DNA from 4 places in the Xanthobacter sp. ZOL 2024 genome. Region 2 is predicted to be linked to each of the others. Evidence: predicted binding sites of a transcription regulator. Region 2 holds the regulator's gene; each other region holds the start of a gene.
The links. Region 2 encodes PhoB, which activates phosphate uptake and scavenging genes when phosphate is short. Its sites were predicted from a motif close to TGTCATNNANCTGTCAT; they were not measured.
Positions count from the first base shown of each region.

Region 1: the regulator PhoB is predicted to act here: its motif matches at 3,244-3,260, upstream of ACU4E7_RS10545 (Na/Pi symporter).
Region 3: the regulator PhoB is predicted to act here: its motif matches at 2,227-2,243, upstream of ACU4E7_RS17495 (DUF2794 domain-containing protein).
Region 4: the regulator PhoB is predicted to act here: its motif matches at 3,032-3,048, upstream of ACU4E7_RS13325 (NAD-glutamate dehydrogenase).

Region 1 covers NZ_CM128808.1:2,287,085-2,292,746, forward strand. The annotation lists gene ACU4E7_RS10520 (MFS transporter) at 1-600, shown strand, start outside; gene ACU4E7_RS10525 (ABC transporter substrate-binding protein) at 600-1,610, shown strand; gene ACU4E7_RS10530 (GNAT family N-acetyltransferase) at 1,607-2,278, shown strand; gene ACU4E7_RS10535 (STAS domain-containing protein) at 2,388-2,747, shown strand; gene ACU4E7_RS10540 (ATP-binding protein) at 2,757-3,209, shown strand; gene ACU4E7_RS10545 (Na/Pi symporter) at 3,398-5,038, shown strand; gene ACU4E7_RS10550 (STAS domain-containing protein) at 5,028-5,330, shown strand; gene epmA (EF-P lysine aminoacylase EpmA) at 5,397-5,662, opposite strand, start outside.
Region 2 covers NZ_CM128808.1:1,191,007-1,196,668, forward strand. The annotation lists gene argF (ornithine carbamoyltransferase) at 1-354, opposite strand, end outside; gene ACU4E7_RS05725 (acetylornithine transaminase) at 351-1,559, opposite strand; gene ACU4E7_RS05730 (GcrA family cell cycle regulator) at 2,164-2,688, shown strand; gene phoB (phosphate regulon transcriptional regulator PhoB) at 2,960-3,661, opposite strand; gene phoU (phosphate signaling complex protein PhoU) at 3,769-4,497, opposite strand; gene pstB (phosphate ABC transporter ATP-binding protein PstB) at 4,517-5,341, opposite strand; gene pstA (phosphate ABC transporter permease PstA) at 5,450-5,662, opposite strand, start outside.
Region 3 covers NZ_CM128808.1:3,822,447-3,828,108, forward strand. The annotation lists gene ACU4E7_RS17480 (HNH endonuclease) at 1-62, shown strand, start outside; gene ACU4E7_RS17485 (disulfide bond formation protein B) at 83-619, opposite strand; gene irrA (iron response transcriptional regulator IrrA) at 962-1,432, shown strand; gene ACU4E7_RS17495 (DUF2794 domain-containing protein) at 1,672-2,010, opposite strand; gene ACU4E7_RS17500 (DUF1223 domain-containing protein) at 2,505-3,239, opposite strand; gene acnA (aconitate hydratase AcnA) at 3,396-5,662, opposite strand, start outside.
Region 4 covers NZ_CM128808.1:2,903,177-2,908,838, reverse strand. The annotation lists gene ACU4E7_RS13345 (ABC transporter substrate-binding protein) at 1-510, opposite strand, end outside; gene ACU4E7_RS13340 (ABC transporter ATP-binding protein) at 567-1,292, opposite strand; gene ACU4E7_RS13335 (ABC transporter ATP-binding protein) at 1,294-2,067, opposite strand; gene ACU4E7_RS13330 (peroxidase-related enzyme) at 2,334-2,909, opposite strand; gene ACU4E7_RS13325 (NAD-glutamate dehydrogenase) at 3,136-5,662, shown strand, end outside.

The DNA.
Region 1 (5,662 bases), 1.1 Mb from region 2:
CTGCTGCTCGGCTGCGCCTTTCCCGCCAAGCTGCTGTTCGCGGCCCTGTGCCTGCTGCTGGTGCCGCTGGAGCTGCAGCGGCAGGGCTATTCGTCGGCGGCGATCGGCCGCTTTCAGATGATCTATCCGCTGCTGATGGTGCTGGCGGTGCCGTTCTTCGCTGCCCTGGCGGATCGCTGGAACGCGCGTGCCGGTTTCGTCATCGCCGGAGGGCTGGTGTCGGGCATCGGCTCCATGCTGGTGCCGCTAAATCCCTCCGCTGTGCTGATCGTGGTGGCGCTGGCGCTGCTGGGGCTCGGCCAGTCCATGTCCATCGCCTCGCAATCGGCGCTGGTGGCCGATACCGCGGCGCACGCCGGGGGGCGTCCGGCCGGCGTCCTGGGTTTGTTTCGGCTGGTGGAGCGCTCCGGCAATGCGGCGGGCCCGGCGGGCGCTGGTGTTTTGCTGGCAGCGGTGGGATTCTCCATTGCAACCGCGCTTTTGGGCGCTGTGGTTGTGGCGGGCGCAGCGGTATTTGCGCTATCGGGACGACGGTCTGCTGCAACGTCCGGTTCGCGCCGCGCCATGCGCGCATCCTCGTCCGAAGGGAGTCCTGTGTGATGGACCGCCGTTCGCTCCTCTCGCTGGGTCTGGGCGCCGGCGCCGCCGGTCTTCTCGGCCGCGCCGCGCGGGCCGACAGCCCGGGCGCCCCCTTCCGCATCCTGATGCTGACCTTCCGTGGCGAGACCGACGTGGAGCGGGGCTTCCGCGACTATTTCGCCGCCAACGAAATCAATGCGGAATTCCTCACCAGGGACGTGGAGCGCGATTCCGGTCGGGTGAAGTCCATCCTGGCCGAGACCCTGCCCACCTTCCGCCCGGACCTCATCTATACTTACGGCACCCCCAACACTCTGGCGGTGGTGGGGCCTTATGATGCGCCACCGACTGCGCCGTTCGTGCGCGACATTCCGGTGGTGTTCGCGCTGGTGGCGGCGCCGGTGCAGGTGAAGATCGCGCCCTCGTTCGCCTCCTCCCAGCGCAATGTCACCGGCGCCGTGCACGTGGTGCCCACCGATGTGCAGATGCGCGCCATGCAGGGCTACAAGCCGTTCAAGAAGGTCGGCGTCATCTATTCGCCCAACGAGAACAACTCGCTGGCCATCATCGAGGAAATGCGGGCCTTCTGCTCGGCGATCAATGTCGAGGTGATCACCCGGCCGCTGGTGATGAACGGGACCCGCGCCACCGGTGACGGCGTCGAAGGCTTCGTGCGTGATCTCAAGGAGCAGGGCGCCGACTGGCTTTATCTGCCGGCGGACACGTTCCTGGCCAGCATCTTCGACCGGGTGGGCGAGACCGCCCTCAAGGTGAAGCTGCCCACCTTCGGCGCCACCGAGTTCTTCCTGCGCCAGGGCCTGGGGCTGGTGGGGCTGGTGAGCCGCTATTACTCGGTCGGCCAGCTGGCCGGCTCCAAAGCGGCCGAGATCCTGGTCAACCATCGCGCACCGCGCACCATTCCCATCGAAACGCTGCGGCGTTTCGCACTCATCATCAACATGAGCGTGGCGCGGCAGCTCGGGGCCTATCCCCCCATCGCCATGCTCAATTATGCGGAGGTCATCACGTGACCAGCGCTGTTGTGGCCAGTGCGCCGGCTCGTCCCCTCACTCAGCGCGAGCTTGGCCCGGCGGACCTCGACGCGGTGGAGGCGCTGCATCGCGTCGCCATCGGGCCCATCGCCCGACCCGAGGTGGTGAAGCCGGAGAGCCGGGCCTATTTCGAGAGCATCCTGGCGGGTCGCGGGCGCACCGTCGGCCTGTGCGACGGCGGCGCCCTGGTGGCCTACGGCATCCTCCAGCATGAGCACACGCCGAAGGACGGCCCGCACCGGCTGCTGAACGTGGCGCCGAGCCGGGCGGTGGGGCGGTTGGCGGGCGCCTCGGTGCATCCGTCCTATCGCGGGCAGGGGCTGCAGAAGGCCCTCATCGCCGGGCGGATCGACCTGGCGCCGGCGGACATGCTGCTGTTTTCCACCGCCGCGCCGGTGAACGTGCCCAGCTGGTCGAACCTGGTGGCGGGCGGTTTTCCCATCTCCGGCATCGAGCTGTTCTTCGGTGGCTATGCCCGCTACGTCATGGTCCGCGACGGTTCGGAGCCCGATGATGGCGCCCGGATCGTGGTCGATCCGCTCGATACGGACCGGCAGAAGGCGCTGTTCGCCGAGGGCTGGCGTGGCTATGGGCGCGGCCGCTCGGACACGGGCGCCACGGGCCTGGTGCTGGCGCGCCCGCGCTGAGGCGCGGGCGCCGCGGCGGGGCTTCCGCTGCGGCTTGCGGCGCTCTAGAATGTGCTGCGCGCTTTGGGGCCCATGGATGGCGCTCGCCGCCGATCGAGAGATCCGACGCATGAAGATGGACACGTCGCCGTTGGCCCTGGATGTGGTGCTGATCGCCCTGGAGGGCCGTCTGGACATCGCTGGCGCCGCCGCGGTGGAAGCCGCCTTCGCCGTCGAGGCGGGCAAGGCCCGGGTGGTGGTGGTCGATCTGTCCCAGACCCCGTTCATCGCGTCGATCGGCATTCGCCTGCTGCTCGCCAATGCCAAGGCGCTGAGCCGCCGCGAGGGCAGTATGCTGCTGTGCGGCTGCGATCCCCAGGTGGAGCGGGTGCTGCGCAGCACCGGCGTCGATCAACTGATCGCCATCGTGCCCACCCGCGAGGCCGCGCTGGCGGAATTGGGCGGCGGGGTTGCGGGCGGAGCAGGCTGACCGGCGCCCATGAGCACCTCGCCTGCCGCTGATACGCTGGTTTCCGCGCTGCAGGTCGGCGCGGAGCTTGCCGCCATCTCCGACGCCACCGCGTGGCTCGGTGCGCTGGGGGCCCGGGAGGGCTGGCCCGATGCGCTGCGCTTCGGTCTGGAGCTGAGCGTGGAAGAGGCGCTGACCAATGTCATCTCCTACGGCTTCGCGGCGGTCGACCATGCCCCGCAGATCCGCCTGGAGGTCTATCGCCAGCCGCACGGGCGGGTGGCCGTGCGGTTGATCGACAATGGCATCGCCTTCGATCCCACCGGCCTGCCCGAGCCGGATCCGGCCGCCTCCATCGAGGAGGCCCGCATCGGCGGGCATGGGGTGCAGCTGATGCGGCATTTCCTCGAAAGCCTCAGCTACCGACGCGCGGGCGGGGAAAACCAGCTGACCCTGGTGGCCGGCCCGAAGGCCGCGGACTGAACCGGGCGCCGGACCTGTCACAGGATCAAGGGGCTGTCGCATGACTGACATGCGCCGCCGCTAGGCTTGCTCATCCTCCCCCGTGCCGGCTCCCGCGCGGGCGGCGTCGCTGTGCGTGTTTTCAGCGGCGGGCGCGGTGGCGTCCGGTTCGGGGCGGGGCGTCGCGCGGTTTGTGAAATGCGTCACTGATGTCCGTTCTTGCTGAGCTTCTGGCCGGCCTCGGCCTTCTGTTCGTCGGGCTGAGCCGCCTGTCGTCGCACCTGCAGCACGCCACCGGCTGGCGGGCCCGGCAATGGATCCGCCGCGCCACCGGCGCGCCGCTCCGGGGCCTTGTCTGCGGCACCCTGGCGGGGGCGGCCACCCAATCCAGCAACGCGGTGGCCGTCATCTGCGGCAATCTGGTGCGCGGCGGCGTGTTCCACACCCGTGACGCCATTCCGGTGGTGGCCGGCGGCAGCGTCGGCACCGCGGCGCTGGTGCTGGTGGCGGCCATCGACTTTCGTCTGCTGGTGTTCTTTGCCCTCGCCGCGGTGGGGTTCGCCATTCATCTGCGGCTCGATCGTCACCCGGGCTGGCGCGACTGGATCGGCGCGGCGCTGGGGCTCACCCTGGCGCTGCTGGGATTGGTCTTCATCAAGCAGGCGCCGCGGGCCCTGGACGCGGCCGCCATGGCCACGTGGATCGGGCCGCTGCTCTCGCCCTGGCTCGGCTTCGCCATCGGCCTCGCGCTGGCGGTGGTGAGCCAGTCGTCATCGGCACCGACGCTCCTGGTGCTGGCGCTCCTGCAGGCGCACCTGCTGGATCTGAGCGCCGCCTTTCCCCTCGTGCTGGGCGCCAATCTCGGTTCCGGCCTGTCGGCCCTGCTGGCGGCCGGCGGGCTGGAGGGCACAGGGCGGCAATTGTGCCATGTCCATGTGCTGGTGAAGGCGGTCGGCTGCCTGCTGGTGGCGGCGCTGTGGGCGGTGGGCCTGGTGAGCGCGCGATTGTGGGGCAGCGCCGAGCCGGCCGACCTGCTGCAGGCGGCCGCCGGCGGCAATATCGCCCTGGCGGTTTCGGTGCTGTTCCTGACCCTGCAATTGGCCGGAGCGCTGCCGGTGACGCTGGCGCGGGGCGCGGCCGAGCGGCTTGCGAGCCGCCTCAGCCCCCCCAGCCTGGAGGATGGCGCCTCGCGGCCCCGCTACATCGACACCCGCGCCCTCGATGCGCCGGCCTCGGCGCTGGACCTCTCGCAACGGGAGATCCAGCGGCTGGTGTCGCTGCTGCCGACCCTGTTGCCCGACCTCGACCAGAGCGACGCGGCCACCCCCGGAGAACGGCTTGCGCTGTGGCGGGGGGCGGGGGCGGTGGTGCGCGACGTGGATCTGTTCCTCGTCGCCCTCATGGGCCGCGGACCGGGGCCGGAGGAACTGGCGGTGGCGCTGCGCCAGCAGGCGCTGGTGGAGATGATTCGCGCCCTGCAGGACACCCTGCACGACTTCTCCGAGGTGGTAGAGAGCTTCGACGCGCTGCCGCCGCTCGGCTTCAACCTTTCCGAATCCCTGCGCACCCTCGTCCTGTCGCTGGCCGATGCGGAGGGGGCGGAGGATCTGTCGGTGCTGGCGGCGCTCACCGCCGATCGCAGCACATTGCTGCATCGCATCCGCCAATCGCTGCTTGGCACCCAGGCGGAAGCGGGCGACGAGATGCGCCGGCTGCTGCTTGCAACCACGCTGTTCGAGCGGGCCGTTTGGCTGATGCACCGCATCGTGGTGGCGTTGCACCCTGTCGAGAATGACGATAATCCGGGACTGTCGTCGGGCGCGGAGCGGAACGAAGTCCATGCACATTGAGCGTGATCTGGTTGGCGGGGACGTGCTCCTGAAAGTGGCGGGGCGGCTCGATACGCCCAATGCCAAGCCGTTCGAGGCGAGCCTGATGGAGGTGGTCTCCACCACCGGCGGCGGCATCGTCGTCAATCTCGCGGGGGTGGACTATGTGTCCTCCTCGGGCCTGCGCGCTCTGCTGGTGGCCGGCAAGGCCATGCGCACGGCCAAGCGCCGGCTGGCGCTGGAGGCGCTGCAGCCGCAGATCCGCGAGGTGTTCGACATCTCCGGCTTCTCGACCCTGTTCGAGATCTCCTGAGACCAAAGCCCGCGCGGCGCTCGAGCGAACACTTTTGGCGCCGGTCGCAGGCCGTGGCCTGCGCCTTCAGGGCGTCGCCACCGGCGCCCACAGCACGTCGTCGATGCGCCGGGCGCCGCTCGCCAGCAGCACCAGCCGGTCGAAGCCCATGGCGCAGCCGGCGGCGTCGGGCATGTGGGCGAGAGCGGCGAGAAAATCCTCATCCAGCGGATAGCTTTCGCCATAGAGCTGCGCCTTCAGCGCCATCTCGTGGGTGAAGCGGCGGCGCTGCTCCTGTGGATCGGTGAGCTCTCCGAACGCGTTGGCCAGCTCCAGACCGCAGGCATAGAACT
Region 2 (5,662 bases):
CGCCAGTTCCATCAGGTCGTCATGGTCCAGGATGCGGATCATGATGGCATCGACGAAGCGCGACAGCACGCGCGCCGTATCGGCGATGGTTTCGCCGCGGCCGAGCTGCATCTCGGCGCCGGTGAGCATCACCGTCTCGCCACCCAGCTGGCGCATGCCCACGTCGAACGACACCCGGGTCCGGGTGGAGGGCTTGTCGAACACCATCGCCAGGGTCTTGCCCACCAGCGGGCGTTCTTCTTCCCCCGCCTTCCGCTTTGCCTTGAGATCCTTGGACAATTCCAGAACCCGCCGCAGCTCGGCCGCCGGGATTTCCGACAGGTCGAGGAAGTGGCGCACACCGTTCTCCGTCATTCCGCAGCCCCCTTGACCGGAGCGGAGGCCAGCGCCTGCTCCAGCCGCACACATGCGGCCTCGATCTTCTCCACAGCCAGATCCGCCTCGTCCGCCGAAACGGTCAGCGGCGGCAGCAGCCGCACCACATTGTCGGCGGCGCCGGGCGCGAGCAGACCCTCGGCCCGCAACGCCACCACCAGATCGGCGGCCGGCACCTGGGCCTTCAGACCCAGCAGCAGCCCCCGTCCACGCACCTCCGCAAGGATCTGCGGATGGCGCGCGGCCACCGCGCCCAGCTTTTCCACGAGCCGGGCGCTGATGGCATTCACATGGTCGAGGAAGCCCTCGGCCAGAACGATGTCGAGCACCGCGTTGCCCACCGCCATGGCGAGCGGGTTGCCGCCATAGGTGGAGCCGTGGGTGCCCAGAGTCATGCCCTTGGCGGCCACCTCGGTGGCCAGGCACGCCCCCATGGGGAAGCCGCCGCCGATGCCCTTGGCCACCGCCATGATGTCCGGCGTGATGCCGGCCCATTCATGGGCGAACAGCTTGCCGGTGCGGCCGACGCCGGACTGCACCTCGTCGAGCACCAGCAGCAGGCCCTTCTCGTCGCACAGGGCGCGCAGGCCCTTCAGGAAGGATTCCGGCGGCACGCGCACGCCGCCTTCACCCTGCACCGGCTCCAGCAGGATGGCGCCGGTCTGATGGGTGATCGCGGCCTTCACCGCGTCGAGATCGCCGAACGGCACATGGTCGAAGCCGGGCAGCGCCGGCTCGAACCCCTCCAGATACTTGGCATTGCCGCCGGCCGAGATGGTGGCCAGCGTGCGGCCATGGAAGGCGCCCTGGAAGGTGATGATCCGGTTCTTCTCCGGATTGCCGTTGGCGAACTGATACTTGCGCGCCATCTTGATGGCGCACTCCAGCGCTTCCGCACCGGAATTGGTGAAGAACATGGTGTCAGCGAAGGTGACCGCCGACAGCCGCGCGGCCAATTCTTCGCCGCCGGGAATGCGGAACAGGTTGGAGGTGTGCCACAGCTTGTGCGCCTGGGCGCTCAGCGCCTTCACCAGATAGGGATGCGCATGGCCGAGCACGTTCACCGCGATGCCGGCGGTGAAATCGAGATAACGTCGCCCGTCCGTCGTGACGAGCCAGCAGCCCTCTCCCCGCTCGAATTCGAGGTCGATGCGCGCATAGGTCGGCAGAACGGCGGTGATCACGAGATCCTCCTGAATGCGCCTCCGCCGACACGCAGGCCGACGAAGACAGCAGTCTCCTTCTTCGGGTGGGGCCGCACCCGGCCCCGGGCTTGTCCCCTTCCAATGGGGACGGCCGGACCTTGTCCGATCGGGGCGGGATGCCCCATTCGGACCGGGCCCGGGCAAGCGGGAATTAAAAAGGGCCGCCCCAGCGGGGGAGCGGCCCGACGCCCGGAATACTAATGATCGCGCGCGCGAGGTCAACAGATCTCCAAAGCCGCGCCGAAGAGCGGCACCTTCCAGGCCCGCGCTCCACGTCCATGCTCCAGACCCGTGCGCGCGCGGATCGTCCCATCGGCAACGATCTGGGGAAAACAGCCCGTGAGTGTTAACGGACTCTGTCGCCGGCGGCCGCCATATTGTAGCGTATTGATCATCGCCTACGAGATCTCGTGCGACCGACCTTCCTGGGACCTGCGGGTGTTAACGTTTCGCGTGCCATGTGGCGGCGGGATCGGGAAGAGAGTCCGAGTCCTCTCAGGCAGCATGGCGGTGCTGTCGGTGAGGCGATGTTGGGACGTCGCCCACGGGTGACGTCAGCTGATGCGGCAAATGGAGAAGAGCGATGAGCTGGAATGACGAGCGCGTCGAACTCTTGAAGAAGCTCTGGAGCGAAGGCCTCTCCGCGAGCCAGATTGCAGCCGAGCTCGGCGAAGTGACCCGCAATGCGGTGATCGGCAAGGTGCATCGCCTCGGCCTGTCCGGCCGCACCAAGGCGGCGCCCGCCCCCACCACCCGTCCGCGCACCAGCGCCCGGCCGGAAGGGCGCGAGCAGGCCCGGCCACAGCGGCCACTCACCCAGGGCAACGTGGCCCTGGCCCCCGAGCTCGAAGACCTGGTGGAGGAAGCTCCCGCCCCCGCGCCGGAGCCCGAGATGGCCAGCAACGTGGTGCCCATGGGCCAGCGCTGCACCATCATGAACCTCACCGAAAGCACCTGCCGCTGGCCCATGGGCGAGCCGGGCACGGACAGCTTCTATTTCTGCGGCTCCAAGAGCAATCCGGGCTCGCCCTATTGCGCGCACCACGCCCGCATCGCCTATCAGCCCGTCCAGGATCGCCGTCGCGATCGTCGGCTGGCCTATCTCTGAGCCGTCAACGCCGGCCCCATCCGGGGCCGGGTCGGCCATCGCCACCTGATGGCGCGGCGAGCCCATGAAGGCGTCCTCCCCCCGGGCAAGGCCGGGCGGCGGTGGGCGCCTTTGTCATGCCTGGAGCAGGCATGCCCCGGCCACGCGCGGGCCACGGCGCCAAGCGACGTCAATGCCCCGCAGCCGGACGGGCGGCCTCAATGGCACGCAGCACGGGCCCCACGCCCTTTCGCCACGCGGCGACCGGCACCCGAACCTCGAGCGACGCGCCTCAGCTGGCGCGGGCGAACATTTCGTTGAAGGAATAGCCGGCGCCACGCACGGTGCGGATGGGATCCAGCTGGCGGCCGCGGTTGAGCGCCTTGCGCAGCCGGCCCACGTGCACATCCACGGTGCGCTCGTCGATATAGACGTCCTGGCCCCACACCCCGTCGAGCAGCTGCTCGCGGGAAAACACGCGGCCGGGGCTCTGCATCAGAAACTCCAACAGGCGGAACTCGGTGGGGCCGAGATGAATCTCGCGACCGCCGCGATGCACCCGGTGGGTCTCGCGGTCGAGCTCGATGTCACCGGCCCGCAGCAGGGTCGCCACATGCTCGGGCTTGGCCCGGCGCAGCAGGGCCCGCACCCGCGCCAGCAGCTCGGGCACCGAGAACGGCTTCACCACATAATCGTCGGCGCCGGTGGCCAGGCCCCGCACCCGCTCGGTTTCCTCGCCGCGGGCGGTGAGCATGATGACCGGCAGGCGCTCGGTTTCCGGACGGGTGCGCAGCCGGCGGCACAGCTCGATGCCGGAGAGCCCCGGCAGCATCCAGTCGAGGATGACGAGATCCGGTACGCTCTCGCGCAGCCGCGTCTCGGCGTCGTCGCCGCGGTCGACACTTTCCACGCCGTAGCCTTCCGACTCCAGATTGTAGCGGAGCAGAAGGGTCAGGGGTTCCTCGTCCTCGACGATCAGAATACGCGCCGGCACAGTTTCTCACCCATCGAACAAAGCTCGCCTCACATCCGACCGCGCCGCGACGGCGACGGAGCCAAGGCGACGGCCTGCGCCGTCCCACCCCGCGCCGCCAGCCGCGTTCAGCCCTGGACGGTGCGCGCCGGGAAGGCGACGGTGGTGTCGCTGGAGGCGTCCGCCTTCGGGCGGCTCTCCGGCAGCACCTCGCCGGTGACCATGTAATAGACAACTTCGGCAATATTGGTAGCGTGATCCCCCATGCGCTCAATGTTCTTGGCGCAGAATAGGAGATGGGTGCACACGGAAATATTGCGCGGATCTTCCATCATGTAGGTCAGAAGCTCGCGGAACAGCGAGGTATACATGGTGTCGATGGCGTCGTCGCGCCCCCACACCTCCAGCGCCTTGGCGGGATTGCGGCCGGCATAGGCGTCGAGCACCTCTTTCAGCTGCTCCAGCACCAGTTCCGACATGTGCTCCACGCCGCGCACCAGCTTCTGCGGGTGATACTCGCCCTCGATGGCGATGACGCGCTTGCCCACGTTCTTGGCGAGGTCGCCGATGCGCTCCAGATCGTTGGCGATGCGGATCGCCGCCACGATCTCGCGCAGGTCGCTGGCCACCGGCTGGCGCTTGGCGATGACGAGGACGGCCTTGTCCTCGATGTCGCGCTGGGCCTGGTCGATGCCGGTGTCGAGGGTGACCACCTTCTGGGCCACCGAGATGTCGCGCTTGATGAGGGCGGTGACGCTGTCGGCCACCAAGCGCTCGGCCTGGCCGCCCATCTCCACCACGCTGCGGCCGATTTCCTTCAGCTCGACGTCGAAGGACGTCACGGTATGATCAGGCATCTGAGCCATCCTTCTCGCCTCAGCCGAAGCGGCCGGTGATGTAGTCGCGGGTCTTGATCTCCTTCGGATTGGTGAAGATCACGTCCGAAGGCGCCACCTCGATCAGTTCGCCCAGATAGAAGAAGGCGGTGATGTCGGCGCAACGCGCGGCCTGCTGCATGTTGTGGGTGACGATGACGATGGTGAATTCCCGCTTCAGCTCGTCGATCAGGTCCTCGATCTTCGAGGTGGAGATGGGATCGAGCGCCGAGGTGGGCTCGTCCAGCAGGATCACCTCCGGCCGCACCGCGATGGTGCGGGCGATGCACAGGCGCTGCTGCTGGCCGCCGGACATGCCCAGGGCCGAGGTGTTCAGGCGGTCCTTGGTCTCGTCCCAGATGGCCGCCTTGCGCAGGCACCATTCCACCCGCTCGTCCATCTGTGCCTTGTTCAGCTTCTCGTGCAGGCGCACGCCGAAGGCGATGTTGTCGTAGATGGACATGGGGAAGGGGGTGGGCTTCTGGAACACCATGCCGATGCGGCTGCGCACCACGGTGGAGTCCAGCTCCTTGCCGACGATGTTCACGCCGTCGAACAGCACCTGCCCCTCGGCGCGCTGGCCGGGGTAGAGGTCATACATGCGGTTGAACACCCGCAGCAGGGTGGACTTGCCGCAGCCCGAGGGACCGATCATGGCGGTCACGCGCTTCTCGGGAATGTCGAAGTTGATGTTCTTCAGGGCATGGTTCTGCCCGTAATAGAACTGCAGGCCCTCGACCTTGAGCTTCACCGGCGCCACCGGGGCATCGGGCTTGGCCGCGACGGAGGACGCGAGATTGAAGGTGGGATCGACCGCAGACGTCATCTGAGCCTCACTTGACTGTCGTCCACCCGGCGCGCGCCGGGCCGATGGAATATCCGGGGCCCGGCGCCAGGCGCGGGCCCCACGGGGTCTTCGTCAGCAGTGCCGCTCTCAGTGCATCCGCGCCAGAACCAGGCGAGACACCACGTTGAGAAGGAGCACGCCGACCGTGATCAGCAGCGCACCGGCCCACGCCAGCGCCACCCAATCGTCGAACGGGCTCCCCGCGTACTGATAGATGGCGATGGGCAGGCTGGCCATGGGCTTGTTGAGGTCCACGGACCACGCATTGTTGCCGAGCGAGGTGAACAGCAGCGGCGCCGT
Region 3 (5,662 bases), 2.3 Mb from region 2:
CCAACTATCTGCATGAAAGCTGGGTGGATTATCTTTACTGGGATACCGAACTCGATCCCTGATCGGTGGCGCCGAGCCGCCTTCAGCCCGCCTTGGGGGTGCGACCTGTCGCTGCCGCCACCAGGGCGACGAGCCCCAGCGCCGCCGCAATCAGCGCATTCCAGCCGGCCATGGAGAGGCCGAACAGCCGCCATGCGGCTTCATCGCAGCGCGGCACATGCGCATCTTTCAACGCCGACAGAATGTCGCCCTGCGTCATCACCGGCGCCCCCGTGCATGATGTCGGGCCGGGCCAGAACTGCCATTCCACACCCGCATGGAAGATGGCCAGCGCCATGTTGCCGAACATCAGCACCGCCAGCAGCGCCAGGAACACCCGCGCGGTGCGGGGGTAGCCGGCCAGCGCCACCAGGGTGGTCATGAGCGCGAAGGGCAGGCCCACATAATAAGGAATGCGCTGCTCCAGGCAGAGCGGGCAGGGCGCAAGACCCATGAACAACTCGAAAAACCACGCCGCCGCCAGGGCGCCGGCGCAGCCGACCGTGATGATCAACGCGGCGCGCGAGGGCGTGCGCACGATCGACAAGAGAGAAGCTGCCGATAAGAAAGAAGCTGCCACCTGGGCCTCATCCGCTGCATATGCGGCCAGCCGGGCCGCGTGGCGTGCGGGATAGACCCGCGCCGGGTGGCTGTCCACGCCCGAGAGCTCCGGTGTCGCGCTCGTGAATGGCACATCGCTACCTTAGACTTATTCCTACTCACGCGCCTCCTATGGCTCCGCAACGCAACATGCGGTATAAGTTGCTAGTCGTCTTCGGAGGCATTCGCATTGCGTTTCCCCTCCGCCGGCATATTTTGGTGTTAGCTACAAAGATTGCAGACCGAAATGAACGAGATGCCCCGATCCCGATCCGCCTTCGGTGTTTCCATTGCCCAGAGCACCGAGCTGAACGACGAGCCCATGCTTCCGGTCGCGCAGCTGCGCGACATCACGGTGGCGCGTCGCACCGGCTGTCCCTTCCACGACGTGCGCGAGATGCTGCGTGAAGTTGGCCTGCGCCCGACCCGCCAGCGGCTGGCGCTCGGCTGGCTGCTATTCGCCAAGGGCGATCGCCATGTCACCGCGGAAATCCTCCATGAGGAGGCCATCAAGGCGCGGTTCCCGGTCTCTCTGGCCACGGTCTACAACACCCTGCACCAGTTCACCGAGGTGCACCTCCTGCGCGAGGTCGCGGTGGACGGGTCCAAGACCTATTTCGACACCAACTCCTCCGACCACCACCATTTCTACCTCGAGGGGCAGAACGACCTGGTGGACATTCCCGCTAGCGACGTGGCGGTGAACCTGCTGCCCGAGCCCCCGGAAGGCTATGAGGTTGAGCGGGTCGACGTGGTGGTGCGCCTGCGGCGCAAGAGCAGCCGCGCGGCCTGAGGAGCGCAGCCGAGCCTCGTCATCCCAGCCCGCCGTCCGGCGTGGGCGACGATGAGTCTCGACCGCTGCAGGGCCTGTCGGGCTGACCTGTCAGCCCAGCGGGCGTTCCAAGCCCTGTCCATCTTGCAGCTTCAGTGACGTTCGCTCCGCAGCTTTCAGGCGACGATGAGTCTGTGCTGCCTCGGTGCCGCGCCTCCTGCGGGGAAACGGGAGCGCGGCGCGCGGCCATGCGATAGGTATCAGACCGTGCGCAGGGGCTTTTCCAGCACCGCCAGCACCCGCGGCAGCTCATGGCCGCGCTTCAGGATCAGCCCGGTCTGCGAGACCACCGCATAGGCACCTTGCCGGCGGGCAAGACGTGGATCCTTTTCGATTCGATAGAGTGGCACATCCATGCTGCGGCGGAAGATGGAGAACACGGCCTTGTCGCGGGTGAAATCGATGGCGTAGTCGCGCCATTCGCCAAGGGCCACCATGCGTCCATAGAGATGAAGGATCCGGTCCAGCTCCCGCCGATCGAAGGTCACCCGGACCACCGGGGCCGGCTGGGGCTGGCGTATGGGCTCCACGTCTCCCATCGTCTCTCCGCTTGGCTGTCTCGTGTGGGTGAGCCTGTTCGTATGGGTGGGCTGTCTTGCAGGGCGGCCTGTCTTGCAGAGCGGTCTGGACCTGAGGTCGCTGCCCGCCACTGACACCCGACCGACATGATTGCCGCAGCCGGCCTGCCTTTCAATGCTTTTCCGTCGCCGGCCCGTCCCGTCTGTGGTCGCGGCGGGGGATCACGGCTTCGTTAATGGAATCACACTGTCGCCGGATTTCGGCCCATCGCGCGCCGCGGCGGCGGGAGATAGTCCTTCTCGTAGCAGGGCCGGTTCGTGAGGCGCTCCGGTCTATCCCAGCCCCCCCAGCCCCCCGGGGTGCATCCGAGCCGGCCACTGCTATACATCGACTTCAGACCCCCAAAGTTGCCGCCCCTCCGGGCGGCTTTTTTTTGGCCCGGGCGCATGGCGGCGACCGCGGGCACGGGCCGGGTGACGCGGCGCGTCGGCCGCAGGCCTGGCGGCCGAGGGGGTTATTTCAAGGGGAAGGTGGCGGCCCCGAGGATCGGGCCGGGAGCGGCGGGGCTGCCGGCTTGCAGCAGGATCACCACCGCATCTGCGTCCTCGCGCTCCAGGGATGCGAGCTTGATGTGCAGCCGGCTGCTGCTGCCATCCCAGCGCCCGATCTTCACCCAGCCGCGCACTACATTGGAATAGGTGACGCTGCGGCCGCCATTTTCGCCGCGGCCGATGGCGACCGTCTTCGAGCGGGCCACGGGGCAGGCCCAGAATTCCGCCCCCTCCGGGGGCACGGCTGCCGGGCTCGCTTCGATCTCGAGGTTTTCACCGGCGCGTTCGAGCTTCAGGGCCACCGGCAGGCCCCGCGGCGCGGCACCCCGCTCAAGCAGGGCGCGCTGCAGCGCCGGCTTGTCGCTGCCTTTGACGGCAACCACACCATCGACGATGGCCTGCGGGGTGAAGACCTTATGGTCCGCCCGGCGATCGGCATACGCCTTCTGGCGCATGGAGTGGCCGTGCAGGGCCAAGGTGTCCTTCCAGCCGATGTAGTCCCAATAGTCCACCGGCATGGTGAGGGCGATGATGTCGGGATCCTTGGCCAGCTCGCTCAGCAGTGCATCCGCCGGCGGGCACGAGGAGCAGCCCTGGCTCGTGAACAGCTCCACCACCGCTCGCGGCTGGCTCTGTGCCGCGGCCGGGGTGGCCGCAAGAGCAAAGGCGAGGAGGAACGCGGAGCGGAATGGAATCATCGCGGCAAGGTCGACACCGAAAGAGGGGCTGCTGGTGGGATAGCGGAGCGGAGGCGGGGGCACCAGTCACAAAGGGGTGTCATGCCGCACCGCAGCGGCCAAAAAGAAGCCGGCCCGGGTTTCCCCGGGCCGGCTGTGTTCAATCCCCTGGCGGGATCAGGCCGCGAGCGAGCGCAGCACGTAGGGCAGGATGCCGCCGTTGCGGAAATAATCGAGCTCATCCAGCGTATCGATGCGGCAGATGAGGTCGACGTTCTTCACGGAACCGTCGGCGAACTTGATTTCCGCGGTCATGGTCTGGCGCGGCTTCAGATCGCCCTCGATGCCCTTCAGAGTGACGACTTCGTCGCCCTTGATGCCGAGGGTCTGCCAGCTCTCGCCGTCCTTGAACACCAGCGGCACGATGCCCATGCCGACCAGGTTCGAGCGATGGATGCGCTCGAACGACTGGGCGATCACGGCGCGCACGCCGAGCAGCTTGGTGCCCTTGGCGGCCCAGTCACGGGACGAGCCGGTGCCGTACTCCTTGCCGGCGAACACCACCAGCGGCACGCCCTCGGACTTGTACTTCATGGCGGCGTCATAGATCGGCAGCTGCTCGCCATCCGGATAGTGGATGGTCACGCCGCCTTCCACGCCGGGCACCATCTGGTTCTTGATGCGGATGTTGGCGAAGGTGCCGCGCATCATGACTTCGTGGTTGCCGCGGCGGGTGCCGTACTGGTTGAAGTCCACCGGGCGCACCTGATGGTCGATCAGGTACTTGCCCGCCGGGGACGACTGCTTGATGGAGCCGGCCGGCGAGATGTGGTCGGTGGTGATGCTATCGAGGAACAGGCCCATGATGCGGGCGTCGATGATGTCCTTCACCGGCTCGGGCTTGAGCTCCATGCCGACGAAATAGGGCGGGTTCTGCACATAGGTCGAAGAATCCTGCCAGGCATAGGTCTGGCCGGTGGGCACTTCGATCTTCTGCCAGTTCTCGTCGCCCTTGAAGACGTCGGAATACTTTTCCTTGAACATCTTCTTAGTGACGTTCTCACGGATGTATTCGGCGATCTCCTTGTTGGAGGGCCAGATGTCCTTGAGGTAGACCGGCTTTCCGTCCTTGTCCTCGCCCAGGGGCTCGGTGGTCAAGTCGATCTGCAGGGAGCCGGCCAGCGCGTAGGCCACCACTAGGGGCGGGGAGGCGAGGTAGTTCGCCTTCACGTCCGGGTTCACGCGGCCTTCGAAGTTGCGGTTGCCGGAGATCACGGCGCCGGCCACCAGGTCGTTCTTGTTGATGGCTTCGGAGATGGCCTCCGGCAGCGGGCCGGAATTGCCGATGCAGGTGGTGCAGCCGAAGCCCACCAGGTTGAAGCCGAGCTTGTCGAGATCATCCTGCAGGCCGGAGGACTTCAAGTAGCCTTCCACCACCTGGGACCCCGGCGCCAGCGAGGTCTTCACCCACGGCTTGGTCTTCAGGCCCTTCTTCACGGCCGCCTTGGCGAGCAGTCCGGCAGCGATCAGCACCGAGGGGTTGGAGGTGTTGGTGCAGGAGGTGATGGCGGCGATCACCACGTCACCATGACCGAGGGTGTAGTCGGTGCCGGAGACGGGCACCTGCTTGGCCACTTCACCGGCCTTCTTGAACTCGCCTTCCAGGGCGGCGGTGAAGCCGGCCTTGGTGTCGGAGAGCAGTACCCGGTCCTGCGGGCGCTTGGGGCCGGCGAGGGAGGGCAGCACGCTGGAAATGTCGAGCTCGAGCGTGTCGGTGAAGACCGGATCGGGCGTGTCCTTCTTGCGCCACATGCCCTGGGCCTTGGAGTACTTCTCCACCAGCTTGACGCGACGGTCCTTGCGGCCGGTCTCGTCGAGATAGTCGATGGTCTCCTTGTCCACCGGGAAGAAGCCGCAGGTGGCGCCGTATTCGGGAGCCATGTTGGCGATGGTGGCGCGGTCGGCGAGGGACAGGCTGTCGAGGCCCGGGCCGTAGAATTCCACGAACTTGCCCACCACGCCCTTCTTGCGGAGCATCTGGGTGACGGTCAGCACCAGGTCGGTGGCGGTAATGCCTTCCTTCATCTCACCGGTGAGCTTGAAGCCGATCACCTCGGGGATGAGCATGGAGATGGGCTGGCCGAGCATGGCCGCTTCCGCCTCGATGCCGCCCACGCCCCAGCCCAGCACACCCAGGCCGTTGACCATGGTGGTGTGCGAGTCGGTGCCCACCAGTGTATCTGGGTATGCAACCTCCACCTTCTTACCGTCGATCGTCTCGTCACGCAGCCACACGGTCTGGGCGAGATACTCAAGGTTCACCTGGTGGCAGATGCCGGTATCCGGCGGCACCACGCGGAAGTTGTCAAAGGCGCTCTGGCCCCACTTCAGGAAGCGGTAGCGCTCCTGGTTCTGCTTATATTCCTCGTCGACATTCTTCTTGA
Region 4 (5,662 bases), 1.7 Mb from region 2:
GGCGGTGAGGAAGAACCAGGTGTCGCCCCCGTTCTTCACGATCGCCTTGCCGGTGCCGTTGGCGAGCGCCCAGGTGTCGTAGGTCCAGTGCACGGTGTTGGGCGTGCAGGCCTTGCCGGTGAGGTCCGAGGTGGCCGCGCCGGAATTGATGAAGACCTTGTTCTTTTCCTTGGTGACGCCGGACACCGCCAAGGCCACGCCGGAATTGGGCGTGTCGACGATCATGTCCACGCCATCGATGTCATACCACTGACGGGCGATGGAGGTGCCGACATCGGCCTTATTCTGGTGGTCGGCGAAGATGACATCCACCTTCAGGCCCTTGGCGGCGGCGCCGAAATCCTCGACCGCCTTCTTGGCGGCCCAGACCGAGCCCTGGCCACCCAGGTCGGCATAGAGGCCGGACTGGTCGTTGAGCACGCCGATCTTGACCGGAACCGGGTCGGCAGCCTGGGCCGCGCCGATACCGACGAGGCTCGAGGCCGCCAGAAAAATAGCAGCAAGACGCATGATGTTTCCTCCCGGCCGGACGTTGCCGGCCTTTTCTCTGTCAGGAACCGAAGTCTTCAGACGCCGAGAAGGGCTTCGAGACGCGCCGCGTTTTCTGCGATCTTGTCGTTTTCCACCATGTCCACCACACGGCCGTGCTCCACAACATAGTGGCGGTCCGCGACGGTGGAGGCGAAATGGAAGTTCTGTTCCACCAGAAGCACCGTGAACCCCTTCTTCTTGAGGTCGCGGATGATCTGGCCGATATGCTGCACGATCACCGGTGCAAGGCCTTCGGAAGGCTCGTCCAGGAGCAGGAGCTTGGCCCCCGTGCGCAGGATGCGGGCGATGGCCAGCATCTGCTGCTCGCCGCCCGAGAGCTTCGTGCCCTGGCTGTTGCGCCGCTCTTCCAGGCGCGGGAACAGCTCGTGGATCTCGTCCACGGAAAGGCCGCCCGGCAGCACCACCGGCGGCAGCAGCAGGTTTTCCCGCACCGAGAGCGAGGAGAAGATGCCGCGTTCTTCGGGACAGATGGCGATGCCGAGGCGGGCGATCTTGTTGGGCGCGAGGCCCACCGTCTCGGTGCCTTCATAGCGGATCGAGCCGGCGCGCTTGCGCAGAAGGCCCATGATCGCCCGCATGGTGGTGGTCTTGCCGGCGCCGTTACGGCCGAGAAGGGTCACCACCTCTCCGGGGCGGACATCGAAGGTCATGCCGTGCAGCACATGGCTTTCGCCATAATGGCCGTGCAGGTCCTTGACGCTGAGCAGGGGCGCCTTGAGGGAAGCCTGGGTCTCAGCCATCTCAATGCGCTCCATGTCCGGTGCCCATATAGGCTTCGACCACCTGCGGATTCTTGGAGACTTCCGCATAGGGCCCTTCGGTGAGGATCTCGCCGCGGGCCAGAACGGTGATCATGTCGGACAGGTCCGCCACCACCGAAAGATTGTGCTCCACCATCAAGATGGTGCGGTTGGCCGACACCCGCTTGATGAGCTCCGCCGTGCGGGCGATGTCCTCCCGCCCCATGCCGGAGGTGGGCTCGTCGAGCAGCAGCATTTCCGGGTCGAGCGCCAAGGTGGTGGCGATCTCCAGAGCGCGCTTGCGGCCGTAGGGCAGTTCCACCGCCAGATGCTGGGCATAGGAGGTGAGATCCACATCCTCCAGCAGCGCCATGGCGCGATCGTTCAGCGCGTTCAGCGAGGCCTCGGACTGCCAGAAGCGGAATGAGTTGCCGAGCGGACGCTGCAACGCAATGCGCACATTCTCCAGCACCGACAGGTGCGGGAAGGTGGCCGAGATCTGGAATGAGCGGACCATGCCCATCCGCGCCACATCCGCCGGCGGTGTGCGCGTGATGTCGCGCCCGTTCAGGCGGATGGTCCCCCGGGTGGGGTCCAGAAATTTCGTGATCAGATTGAAGCAGGTGGTCTTGCCGGCACCATTCGGCCCGATGAGGGCATGAATCGTGTGACGACGGATCTTGAGGTTCACGTTCTTGACGGCCGCGAACCCCTTGAACTCCTTGGTAAGACCTGATGCTTCAACGATGTAGGGCACGTCTGAGACAGTGTCCATGACCGATGGGCGCCCTCATTGTCTGGGCCTTGGGGGCGCATGGCGCTCACCCGCGGCGATTTCCTCCGGATCGGCACTTTTGCAGTGCACTTGATCTTGCGACGCACCCTAACCACGGGGCGAGAGGCGCGTCAATCAGACCAGAAGTTGCGACGAGCTCAACCTCTAGCGCATACCTCATAGCACAAAAGGGAATAGAACGAGCGTACGCTCGGAAGATTTTTTCCACCCCGCGCCAGAACCCATCGGCGCGGGGTGGAACGGCCTTACGGGTGCCTCGCCTGGCTGTGATACGCGAGATTGGGGCGCATGTCCGTCGCCGCAGCGATCCTATTGGACATATTGAAGAATCCGGTGACTGCACCAATGTCCCAGATGTCGCGCTCGGAGAAGCCCGCGGCACGCAGGACGGCGCGGTCCGCCTCCTCGATCTCATGCGGACGTTCGGTGAGCTTCACGGCGAAATCCAGCATGGCTCGCTGGCGGGGCTCGAGCCGGGCGGCGCGATAATTCATCACCATCTGCTCGCCGAGAACCGGATCGCCGGACAGCTGCCGCACGGCCGCGCCATGGGCGGTGAGACAGTAATAGCAGCGGTTCACGCTCGACACCGCCACCGCGATCATCTCCCGCTCCAGCTTCGACAGGCCGGAGGGGGCCAGCATCAGATCGTTGTACATGGCGGAGAACGCGCCGAGCTTCGCCATGTCGAATGCATAGGCCTGCAGCACGTTGGGAACGAAGCCGAGCTTCTCCTGGCATTTGTTGAAATAGGCCTCGGTCGCCGCGTCGAAGCGCGCCGGCGGAAGGGGCAGCGCGATGGCCGGCTGATCATCGGCCAGATGCGCCGCAGCGGCGGGAGACGCCGCCCGTTTCGCGGGCGTGCTGGTTTTTTCAGCGGTTGCGCTTTTGGACTTCCCGGCGCGGGAAGACGACTTCACTTTGAGCACCATGAGCGTTGCCTCGTCATCGTTGCGTCGTGGCCTTGTCCCCGAATGCCCGGGCAGTGGCGCACCGCACACACGGCACGGATGACAGCGAGCGGGGGCGTCCATTCGGGGAGTAGCCATGACCATTCAAGGCCTTCAAGCTGCCGAAACGCCGAGCGACCTGCAAGCGCGCATCGGCGCCATCGCCGCCCTGGTGGACGAGACGGCGCCGCAGGTGCCCCCCGCCTTCACCCACACCTTCCTGGACGCCCTCGCCCCCGAAGATCTCGCCCCCGGCGACCGGCCGCCGCTCGACCCGGCCTTCGTGGCCGAACGGATCGCGCAGGCCTGGACCCATCTGGCCCGCCGGCCGCGCGGCGTGAGCGACCTCACCTTGACGCCTGCCCAAGCCGGGGACCACCCCCTCACAGTGATCGAGGCGGTGAACGATGACATGTCGTTCCTGTTCGATTCCCTGGCGAGCGAGCTGGCGGAGCGGCAGATCGAGGTGCAGCTCGCCGCCCACCCCATCTTTCACGTCATCCGCGATGCCGCCGGGCAGGTCACCGGCGTTGCGGCACCCCACGCCCGCGAAGACCGCGAGAGCCTCATCCACCTGGAAGTCCCGGCCCTCGACCCGGCAACCGCGGCGGACGTGACCGCGAGCCTCGCCGCGACCCTCGCCGATGTGCAGCGCGTCAACGCCGACTTTCATGCCATGCGCGATCGGGTGAGCGCCCTCGCCACCCAGCTCCGGGCGTCGCTGCCCGACATCGACCCGCGGCGCAGTGCCGAGGCGTCCGACCTGCTGACCTGGCTGACCGCCAACAATTTCATTTTCCTCGGCCTCATTCACGCGCAGGTGACCCCGGACGGCGGCCTGGCCACGGAGCCGGAGAGCGGCCTTGGGCTGCTGCGCGATGCTGCGGTCCGCGCTGAGGTCGCGGACACGGTGAGCCCGGCCGACGCCCACGCCTTCCTGGGCAGCCCCCAGCTCGTCACCTTCACCAAATCCACCCTGCGCGCCCGGGTGCATCGCCGCAGCGCCATGGACGACATCGCCATCAAGACCATCGGGCCCGATGGCGCGGTCACCGGCGTGCTGCGCATTCTCGGGCTGCTCGCCTCCACCGCCTATGTCCATTCGGTGCGGGATATTCCCGAGCTGCGCCGCAAGGCGGAAATGGTGATCAGCGGCGCCGGCCTGGAGCCGGACAGCCATTCCGCCCGCGCCCTGGAGATGGTGCTGGAGACCTATCCGCGCGACGATTTCTTCCAGCTCGACAGCGCCACCCTGGCCCGCCACGCACGGGCCATTCTCACCCTCTACGATCGCCCGCGGGTGCGGGTCCTGCCGGCCCTGGACCGCTTCGACCGGTTCGCCTCCATTCTCGTCTATGTGCCCAAGGAGCGCTTCGACAGCGCCGTGCGCGATCGCATTGCCGCGCTGCTGGTGGAGGCTTTTGACGGCACCACGGCGGCGCTCACCGAGACGTTTCTCACCGGAACCCCGCTGACGCGCATGCATGTCACCATCGCGCGCCGCCCCGGGCCCACGCCGCAGGTGGACATTGCGGATCTGGAGCGGCGGATCATCGAGGCCACCCAATCCTGGAGCGAGCGGCTGGCCGCCGCCCTGCCTGGCGCCGTCGCCACCCGCCCGGGCCTGGCGGGCGAAGACCCGCAAGCCCTCGCCTGGCGCTATGGCCGCGCCTTCGGCGTAGGCTACATGGATGCGTTCGATGTGACGACCGCAGTGGCGGACATCGAGCGGCTGGAGCGCCTTTCCCCCGAGCGGCCCATCGCCATCGATTTCTATCGCCGGGCCGGCGACAGCCCGGCCCGCATCGGTCTGCGTCTGTTGTCCTATGGCGCGCCGCTGGCGCTCTCCATCCGCGTGCCCATGCTGCAGAACATGGGCCTCAAGGCCATCAACGAGCGCACCTACCGCATCCAGCCCCGGGCCGACGATGGCGCCTTCTCCAGCGATGCCGACACCGGCGACATGGCGCGGAGCTGGCTGCACGACATGACGCTGGAGCGTGCCGACGGCGGCACCATCGCCATGGCCGGCTCGGAGGAACGCCTGGAGGATGGCCTCAACGCGGTGCTGCGCGGCGCCGCCGACAATGACGGCTTCAACGCCTTGGTGCTGGACGCCGGCCTGTCGTGGCGCGAGGCCGTGCTGGTGCGGACCCTGGCGCGCTATCTGCGCCAGGCGGGCCTGCCCTTCAGCCTCGACTACATGTGGCGCACCCTGGCCCGCCACGAGACCATCGCCCGCGATATCGTCGCGCTGTTCCACGCCCGCTTCGATCCCATGCTGGAGCCGGCGGCGGCGGCGCGCGAGGCCCGTGAGGCGCCCCCGCGCGAGCGGCTCGCCAGCGCCCTCGCCGCCGTCTCCAGCCTCGATGAGGATCGGATCCTGCGGCGCCTGGTCAATCTGGTCGATGCCGCCGTGCGCACCACCTTCTACCAGCGCGACTCCGAGGAGCGCCCGCGCGAGGCGGTGGCGCTCAAGTTCGAGAGCGCGCGGGTGGAGGGGCTGCCCCTGCCCCGGCCGCTTTATGAGGTGTTCGTCCACGCGCCACGCATCGAAGGTGTGCACCTGCGCTTCGGCAAGGTGGCGCGCGGTGGCCTGCGATGGTCCGATCGCCCGCAGGATT